One region of the Nonomuraea sp. NPDC059023 genome, then DNA from elsewhere that is predicted to be linked to it. Evidence: riboswitches for the same ligand, from Rfam matches in the RefSeq annotation. Region 1 holds a riboswitch; each other region holds the start of a gene.
What was found. A riboswitch is a leader RNA that binds a small molecule or an ion and turns the genes downstream of it on or off. The one in region 1 is predicted to bind cobalamin.
Positions count from the first base shown of each region.

Region 1 (2,191 bases):
GCCCTGGAGTCGTCGGCCGGTGCGGGCGGGCCGCTGGTGGCGGCGGCCGTACAGGCGATGGACGACCCGCGGTGGCAGGTGCGGGTGGGCGCGGCCCGCGCGCTCGCCGCCGACCGCGCCAGCGCGCTGCCGCCGCTCGTGGCGGCGCTGTCGGACGAGAACCTCGACGTGCGCAAGGCGGCCGTGCTGGCGCTGACCCGCTGGGCCGGCACGGCGGCAGCGGGCGCGGCGCTGGAGGCGGCGCTGGGCGATCCGGACGCCGACGTGCGCGCTTACGCGCGACGGGCGCTGGCCGGGTAGCGCCGCCACGCCGCCTCTCCATCCCTCAGGCCGGTCAGCCGGTCGATTCCGGCTCGGCCGACGGCGAGACCACGCTGCCGTCGTCCGCGTTGACCTTGACCTTCGCCTTGGTGCCGTCGGCGGCGGTCACGTCGGCCTCCCAGACCACCGTGCCGTTGTCCCTGTCCAGGGACAGCTCGGTGATCTTGCCGTCCGGGTACTCGCCGGCGACCTTCTCCGCGGCGTCGGAGTAGCTGGTCTTGGCCGCCTCGGCGCGCGCCTTGTGCTTGGCCTTCTCCGCGTCGTCGTCGGCCTCCGCGGACGGCGTGCCGACGACCTTCCAGGTCATCGCGTCGACCCGGACCTTGCTCTCGGCGCCGTCCGCGCCGATGACGGTGACCTTCCACACGCCGTTGTCGGAGTCCAGGCCGGTGACCGTACCTTCGACGGAGGCCAGCGCGGCCTCGCCCGCCTTCTTGATGTCGTCGGCACCGGTACCGGCGCCCGGCGAGCCCATGTCGCTGGGATCGGCCGGCGGTGTGGCAGGACTCTGGACGGCGAGGCCGGCGGTGTTCTGGGCGCCCCCGGAACCGCAGGCCGCGATCGTGAACAGCGCGGCGGCGGCCGCGGCCGCGCGAATAGCGTACTTCTTAGAATTTTCCCCCATGACGTGCACGCTGCCCCGAATATCTCCTAGGCATTCCCGCAGGTCAGTAGATCATGAAGACGTACGGCCGGGCGGGCAGCGCTCCGGATATGCCACGATAGATCCCGAAATAGGCGACGGCGGATCGAGGAAGCCGGTGTGAACCCGGCGCGGTCCCGCCACTGTGATCGGCGAGCGAGCCCCGACGAAGCCACTGCCCCCGCGGGCGGGAAGGCCGGGGTGAGCGTTGACCCGAGAGCCAGGAGACTCACGCGGTCGCCACCTCACGACCTTGGGGCGGATCTCCCCATGAGAGGAACGGTGGACGGCATGTCCTTCCCCGCGAGCCCGCGCGCGCTCGTACCCCTGCTCGTCGCCTCGGCCCTGCTGGCCGGCTGTGCGAGCACCCCCGCACCCGCCGCCGAGCAGGCGGCCGGAGCCCCCGCCGGATTCCCCGTCACCGTCGTGAGCTGCGGCGTCAGCACCACCTACGAACGGCCGCCCCGCCGGGCCGTCGCGCTCAACCAGCACGCCACCGAGATCATGCTCGCGCTCGGGCTGGAGAAGTCGATGGCGGGCACCGCTTACCTCGATGACGCGATCTTGCCCGAGTACAAGGCGGCATATGACCGGATCAAGGTACTGGCCAAGGAGTACCCCTCCTTCGAGGCGTTGCTCTCGGCCGAGCCGGACTTCGTCTACGGCGGCTTCGAGAGCGCCTTCGACGCCAAGGAGGGCCGCGGCCGGGACGTGCTGGCCAAGTCCGGCATCGACACCCACGTCAACTCCGAGGAGTGCCCGAACGGCCCGGTCACCGCGGCCCAGGCCGAGGAGGAGATCCGTACCATCGGCCGCGTCTTCGGCGTCGGCGAGCGCGCGGAGCGGCAGGTCACCGCCATGCGCACCGTCCTGGACGGCGTCAAGAAGAAGCTCGGCGACGTCGAGCCGGCCAAGGTGTTCGTCTACGACTCCGGCGACAAGACCGCCTTCACCGCGGGCGGCGCCGGGATCGGCAACGAGATGATCAAGCTGGCCGGCGGCGCCAACCTCTTCGCCGACCTGCCCAAGGCCTGGGGAAACGTCTCCTTCGAGCAGGTCGCCGAACGCGCGCCCGAGATCATCGTCATCTACGACTACGGCCAGACCACGGTCGAGGCCAAGAAGAAGTTCCTGCTGGCCAGCCCGGCGCTCAAGGACGTGCCCGCGATCAAGAAGCAACGATTCGCCGTGCTGCCCCTGTCGTCGGCGGTCCTCGGGGTGCGGGTG
Region 1 is NZ_JBHYIO010000045.1:30,922-33,112, reverse strand. It holds gene ACFWYW_RS49260 (fumarate reductase/succinate dehydrogenase flavoprotein subunit) at 1-300, shown strand, start outside; gene ACFWYW_RS49255 (PepSY domain-containing protein) at 335-946, opposite strand; cobalamin riboswitch at 1,073-1,195, shown strand; gene ACFWYW_RS49250 (ABC transporter substrate-binding protein) at 1,235-2,191, shown strand, end outside.

Region 2 (2,191 bases), on a different contig from region 1:
AACGCCAGCGACCCCTGCAACACCCAGGACATGACCGTCGGCTCCTGGAACGCCCACCAGCTCAACGGCGGGACGACCTACACCGTCGACACCTGGGGCGGCCACGGCGGCGCCGTACTGTCGCACATGAACCTCACCGCACAGGCGTTGCGTATCAAGAGAGAGAGCCCCAACTGCAGCGGCGACACCCCCAAGCCCTGGTGTGTCGGCGTCGACTTTCCCACTCCGATCGGCCGGAGCGTCCGGCTGATCTCGCTGAACCCGGTCATGATCCCCGCCTGCTACTCCTGGCGTGCCGGTGGGGGCGGCGAGCGCTGCTGAGTCACACCCTGTCGTACTCATGAAAGGAATCCGTGAAAAGGATCACCGTGTGCCGGGACTGCTGCTGCGGCAGCGTCCGGAAGGTGCCCGCCCTCGACCATGACGAGCAGATCCGCCGGCTGGCGGAGGTCTCCGACGTCCGCGTCACCGACTGCCTCGACGTGTGCGACCAGGCCAACGTCGTCATCGTGCAGCCGACGCCGGAGGGGCGGGCCGCCGGCGGTCGTCCGGTGTGGCTTGCGCTGGTCAACGACGAGGGCGCCACCACGGACGTCGCCGACTGGATCAGCGCCGGCGGCCCAGGACTGGTCCCGCTGCCGCCCATCCTCGAACTGCACCGCTTCACACCGCCTCGACGTCTTCGCCCACGGGCATCGGACCGGACCGAGCTCATTGCGTTTCTTGGAGAGTCCTAGTCGTGCACGAGGAATCGTGGGCTGGTCAAGGCCGGTTCCCCTCGACACGGCTTCGCCCGGATAAGTCCTGAAGACGTGTGCGACGATATCGGCGTAGGCGACGGCGGAACGAGGAAGCCGGTGTGAATCCGGCGCGGTCCCGCCACTGTGATCGGCGAGCGTGCCCCGACAATGCCACTGCCTCTCGTGGGTGGGAAGGCCGGGGTAGGCGCTGACCCGAGAGCCAGGAGACTCACGCGGTCGCCTCCTCGAGAAATTGGGGCGGATCTCCCCAAGAGAGGATGGACCGTGAGCACGACCGTCTCCCTCCTGGAGCGCCGCCCCCTCGCACGCCGTGATCGCTGTCGAGGAATGGCGGTCGCGGCCTTCCCCTCCAGGAGAATCCGTTGGGTTTCTTTCGCCCTGTCGGCGGAGCACTGCTCGCCCTCGCGCTCGTCACCGGCTGCGCGGGTACGGCCCAGCCCGTCAGGCCATCGGCCGCCGCCGACGGCCGCTGCGTCACCGCCTATGACCCGGCCAAGGACTACTTCCCGGCCAAGCAGACGCTGAAGCACGCCGGCAACTTCACCCTCACCTACGCCAGGCACTACCAGACGATCACCGTCAAGCAGCCCACACCCGGTGCCAAGCCGGAGACGTACGTGCTGCTGCGCTGCGGCACGCCCGACCCGAAGGTGGCCGGGGCCACCGTGGTCGAGACCCCCATCGAGTCGCTGTATTCGGCCTCCACCACACACCTGCCCTTCGTCACGGAACTCGGCGTGCTCGACCGGCTCAAAGGCGTGGCCTCCGCCGGGTTCATCACCTCGGCACAGGTGCTGGCGAAGGTGAAGGAGGGCGCCATCACCGAGTACGCCAAGGGTCAGGAGGTCGACACCGAGAAGGTCATCGCCGCCAAGCCGGGCGTGCTGATGACCGGCGGCACCGAGGACAAGGCCTACGGCCCATTGCGCCAGGCAGGTGTCAAGATCGTCGCCAACGCCGAGTGGCTGGAGAGCTCCCCGCTGGGCCGCGCCGAATGGATCAAGCTGATGGCCGCGCTGACCGGCACCGAGCAGCAGGCGACCCAGGTGTTCGACAAGATCGAGAGCGACTACCGGGCGCTGACGGGCAAGGTCAAGGCGGTCACGCCGGTGACGGTGCTGCCCGGCCAGATGTACGAGGGTCAGTGGTCGATCGCCAACGGCGGCAGCTACGTCGCCCAGCTGATCAAGGACGCGGGTGGCAGCTACGCCTGGGCCGACACCCCCGGCCCCGGCAGCAGCACGCTGGACCTGGAGGCGGTGCTGGCCAAGGCCAAGGACGCCAAGGTCTGGCTCGCGACCGCCGCTGAGTGGAAGGGCCTATCGGACGTGGAGAAGGCCGACCCGCGCTACGCCAAGTTCGCCGCCTTCACCTCGGGCGAGATCTGGTCGTCGAACAAGGCGCTCGGACCCGGCGGCGGCAACGACTTC
Region 2 is NZ_JBHYIO010000037.1:74,190-76,380, forward strand. It holds gene ACFWYW_RS44670 (hypothetical protein) at 1-321, shown strand, start outside; gene ACFWYW_RS44675 ((2Fe-2S) ferredoxin domain-containing protein) at 354-737, shown strand; cobalamin riboswitch at 796-992, shown strand; gene ACFWYW_RS44680 (ABC transporter substrate-binding protein) at 1,124-2,191, shown strand, end outside.
Region 2: another riboswitch for cobalamin. It lies ahead of ACFWYW_RS44680 (ABC transporter substrate-binding protein); the one in region 1 lies ahead of ACFWYW_RS49250 (ABC transporter substrate-binding protein).

Region 3 (2,191 bases), on a different contig from region 1:
GCGGCCTCACCGCGGCCGCGTACCCGCTCGATCTCTTGCTGGAGTCCCTGGAGTCGGGCGATCTCCCCGTGGAACTCGGCGAACATCCGGTCCAGCTCGTCTGTCATTCGGCCCAACGTAGATCGTGGCACCGGCAATGGCAACTGAACTAGTAGGTAAAGCGTTTCACCTCACATTCAACAGAATCCGGCCTCCGTGCGTCTGGGATGTGATGGACCGAGGAAGGGTGAGGCCAGGGTGGACGACTTCGCGGCGTTCGTCGCCGAGCGCGCCGACGCGCTCCTGCGCTATGGATACGTGCTCAGCGGCAACCCGCACGACGCGGCCGACCTGACCCAGGAGGCGCTGATCAGGTTGCATCGGGCCTGGTCGCGGGTGCGCGGCAAACGCGCGCGGGCGAGATCTGGGTGCGGTGCGGCGTGCTCACCTGCGTCGGCCACAGGCCGGACCGGACCGTTTTCATGCGCCTGCGCGACGGCACCCAGGAGCGGGACCTGCCCGAGGCCCCTGTGATCGGACTCGCCGCGGACCGGTTCATGACGGTGCGGTTCGACTCGGCCGGCGGCGGTCAGGCGCTGCTCGACCTGGCCACGGGCCGCTCCGGAGACCTCGGCACCCGGCCCGGTGACGATGGCGGGATGCAGATCGTTCAACCGGGCGTCGGCGACGGCCGGCTCGTTCACTATCCGCTCGGGGGCAAAACCGTGATCATCGACCTTTCGAAGATCACGTGACTGTTGACGAGAACCGGAGGAAAGGATACGTTCCGGTAGATTTCACGGCTGTCAGGGGAAATCCGGTGAGATGCCGGTGCGGACGCGCCACTGTATCCGGGACGTAGATCCCGGGAGCCAGGTCACCTAACGGCCGTGACCTCACCTGTTGGGACGCGTCATCCCTGAGGAGGCCTTGATGAGTGGTGGGACCACTTCGACGTCCGTGCCCTTTCCCCGTTTGCGGCCCTGGTTGCTGAGCGTGCCGTTGTTCCTGTTGATCGCGTACCTGGTTCTGATGGACAACGGCGCGGTCTCGCAGACCGGTACCTTCCTGCACGAGCTGATGCACGACGGGCGTCACCTGCTCGGCGTGCCCTGCCACTAGGGGCCGGGCACGATGGTGCGCACCCTTGTGGTCAGAGGTCTGCTCCTGGGCCTGCTGGCCGGACTGTTCGCGGGCGCCTTCGCCTTCCTGGCGGGGGAGCCCCACGTGGACAGCGCGATCGCCTTGGAAGAAGCCGCGGCGGCGGCAGCGCCGGCCGCGCCGGCCGACGATCATCATGGTGAGGAGGCCGAGGTCAGCCGGCCGGTGCAGAAGGCCGGGCTGTTCCTCGCGACGGGCCTTTACGGCCTCGCCGTCGGCGGCATCTTCGGCCTGGTCGTGGCCGGGCTGCGCGGCCGGGTCGGCCCCAGGTCGGACCCCGCGCTCGCGTTCGCCGCGGCGGGCACGGCCTTTCTGGCGATCGTCCTGCTGCCGTTCCTGAAATATCCCGCCAACCCGCCCGCCGTCGGCGACCCCCACACGATCGGCAGCCGGACCCTGCTCTACGTGGTCATGGTGCTGGTGGGCCTGGCCGCCGTCGCCATCGCGGTCGCGAGCGGGCGCCGGGTCACCGGCGGTCCGTGGGCGCGCTGGAGCGTCACCGTGATGACCTTCCTCGTGCCGGTGGTCGCCGCGCTGGCGCTGCTGCCGCGGGTCGACGAGGTGCCCGCGGGCTTTCCCGCCACGTTGCTTTGGGAGTTCCGGCTCGCGTCGCTGGGGACGCAGCTGGTGTTCTGGGCGGCGTTCGGGGCGCTGTTCGCCTGGGCGGGCGAGCGCGCCGCCCGCCGGACCACCGCCGCCGTCCCAGCCGCCGCACCGAGCTGAGCGGAGTGCTTTTCGTACGGCATGCCAGCACACCAGGCATGCGCACAGCCTGCTTCCCCGCACCGGAGCAGGCCGATCGCGCCAGCCTGGCGAAGGCCGCCCTTCTGGCCGGGACCGCCGACCTGGCCAGGACGGCGTCATACGCGGGACCCGGCACCCGGCCCGAGCTCCGCGAGCTCCGCGAGCCCGGCGAACTCCGCGAGCCCGGCGTGTCCGGCGACGCGGAGCCCGGTGGGCTTGGGGAGATGCTGACGGCCGGGCAGGCGGGGGCGGCGTTCGTCGCGCCGTCGGTGGCCGCGTTGCAGACCGCCTCGGCCATGGGGCTCGC
Region 3 is NZ_JBHYIO010000015.1:80,169-82,359, reverse strand. It holds gene ACFWYW_RS25400 (YbaB/EbfC family nucleoid-associated protein) at 1-107, opposite strand, end outside; gene ACFWYW_RS25395 (sigma factor) at 196-513, shown strand; gene ACFWYW_RS25390 (hypothetical protein) at 462-734, shown strand; cobalamin riboswitch at 746-883, shown strand; gene ACFWYW_RS25385 (CbtB-domain containing protein) at 940-1,101, shown strand; gene ACFWYW_RS25380 (CbtA family protein) at 1,114-1,863, shown strand; gene ACFWYW_RS25375 (histidine phosphatase family protein) at 1,902-2,191, shown strand, end outside.
Region 3: another riboswitch for cobalamin. It lies ahead of ACFWYW_RS25385 (CbtB-domain containing protein); the one in region 1 lies ahead of ACFWYW_RS49250 (ABC transporter substrate-binding protein).

Region 4 (2,191 bases), on a different contig from region 1:
GGCCGTCGAACTCGGGGATGGCCACCTGCGAGGCGGCGTCGAGCGGGGACAGGCCGTCGTCGTTGTCCTCCCACTCCTTCTTGCCGCTGGTCAGGCAGAGTCCTTGCAGGATCGGGACGTCCAGGGTGGCCAGCGCGCCGACGTCCCACGCCTCGTCGTCGCCGCCCGCGCCCGCGGTGGCCGGACGGGAGCCGCCCGCCGCCAGGACGGTCACGACCAGGGCGTCGGCGGTGCGCAGGACGTCCAGGAGCGCGGGCTCCGCCGTTCTGAGCGAGGAGCAGTACACCGGCAGCGGCCGGCCGCCGGTCTCCTCGATCGCCTGGCACAGGGACTCCACGAACGCGGTGTTGCCGGCCACGTGGTGGGCCCGGTAGTACAGGACGCCGATCACGGGGCCCTCGGTGGCCTTGGAGTCGCGCTCCAGCGGGCCCCAGGAGGGCATGGGGGCCGGCGGGGCGAAGCCGTACCCGGTCAGGAGGACCGTGTCGGACAGGAAGCCGTGCAGCTCGGCGAGGTTGGCGGGGCCGCCGTGCGCGAGGTAGGCGTGCGCTTCGGCGACGACGCCCGCGCTCACCGTGGACAGCTCCATCAGCTCGGCGTCGGGGGCCTGCTCGCCGCCGAGCACGACGACCGGGCGTGGACCGGCGAGCAGCGCGTCGAGGCCTTCCTCCCACGCGCGGCGGCCGCCGAGCAGCCGGACCACGATCAGGTCGACGCCGTCCACGAGCGCGGGCAGGTCGTCGGTGAGCAACCTGGCGGGGTTGCCCAGGCGGTAGTCCGCGCCGCTGGCGCGCGCGCTCAGCAGGTCGGTGTCGGATGTAGAGAGCAGCAGAACGCCAGGCACGCCGCAGTCCTCCCTCGGGGTCCTCGCCCCGTTCGCAGGTGTCGCGACGGCAGGAGTCTCCTGGCTCCCGGATCGATGCTCACCCCGGCCTTCCCGCCCATCGCTGGACAGTGGCCTGTGGTGGGGTTCGCTTCCCGGTCACAGTGGCGGGACCGCGCCGGTTTCTCACCGGCTTCCTCCCATTGCCGTCGCCTAAGGGTGAGCCTACTGGCGTTACCATCCTCATCGTGTCCATAGCCGACTTTTCCGGACGTCTCCGCCCAGATGCCTGTCCGGGAGCGCTACAGACGCACGCCGCCGCGGACGGCCCGCTGGCCAGGATCCGCCTGCCCGGCGGTGCCATCACCCCAGCTCAGCTCCGTGAACTGGCCGCCTTCTGCACGAGCGGGATCGAGCTGACCTCGCGCGCCAACGTCCAGGTGCGCGCCGTGGAATCTCCGGCGATCTTCGCCGATCGGATGGCCGCTGTGGGCCTGCTGCCCTCGCCGACGCACGAGCGGGTGCGCAACATCGTCGCCTCGCCGCTCGGCGGGCGGCTGACCGGCTTCGCCACCCACCCCCTCGTCGAGGCCCTGGACCGCGCCCTGTGCGCCGACCCCGCCCTGGCCGAGCTGCCGGGCCGCTTCCTGTTCGCCCTGGACGACGGCACCGGTGACGTCGCCTCGCTGGGCGCCGACGTCACCCTGGTCGAGGACGGCATCCTGCTGGCCGGTACGCCCTTCGCGATCCCCGGCGCCGGGGTGGACACCCTCCTGGCCGCCGCGCGAGCCTTCCTGGCCGAGCGCGCGGACAGCGGCGCCTGGCGCATCGCCGAACTCCCCGACGGCCCCGCCCGCGTCGCCACCCACCTCACCGCAGCCCGCCTCACCGCCACCCGCCTCACCGCCATGCGCGTCCAGGCCGGCACCGCCGCGAGCGCGTCCCCGGTGCGGGCGCGCGGGGCCGGGGTGATCGCGCTGCCGGACGGCCGGGTGGCGGTCGAGGCCGTGGTCCCGCTCGGGCGGCTCACCGCGGCCCAGGCGCGCCTGCTCGCCACCCTCGATGTCCCGGTACGGCTCACGCCGTGGCGTACCGTCGTGCTCCTCGACCTCGCCGAAGAGCCCGACCTGACCGGATCCGGCCTGGTCACCGACCCGGACTCGCCCTGGACAGGGGTGAGCGCGTGCACCGGCAGCCCCGGCTGCGCCAAGTCCCTGGCCGACGTCCAGCACGACGCCGCCCAGTGGGTGGCCACCCGTGAGCGCCGCCCGGAACTGCCCGTCCACTGGGCGGGCTGCGAGCGCCGCTGCGGCCTGCCCAAGGGCCGGGTCATCGAGATGGTCGCGACCGGCGACGGATACCAAGAAA
Region 4 is NZ_JBHYIO010000015.1:70,912-73,102, reverse strand. It holds gene cobN (cobaltochelatase subunit CobN) at 1-844, opposite strand, end outside; cobalamin riboswitch at 875-1,080, opposite strand; gene ACFWYW_RS25350 (precorrin-3B synthase) at 1,072-2,191, shown strand, end outside.
Region 4: another riboswitch for cobalamin. It lies ahead of cobN (cobaltochelatase subunit CobN); the one in region 1 lies ahead of ACFWYW_RS49250 (ABC transporter substrate-binding protein).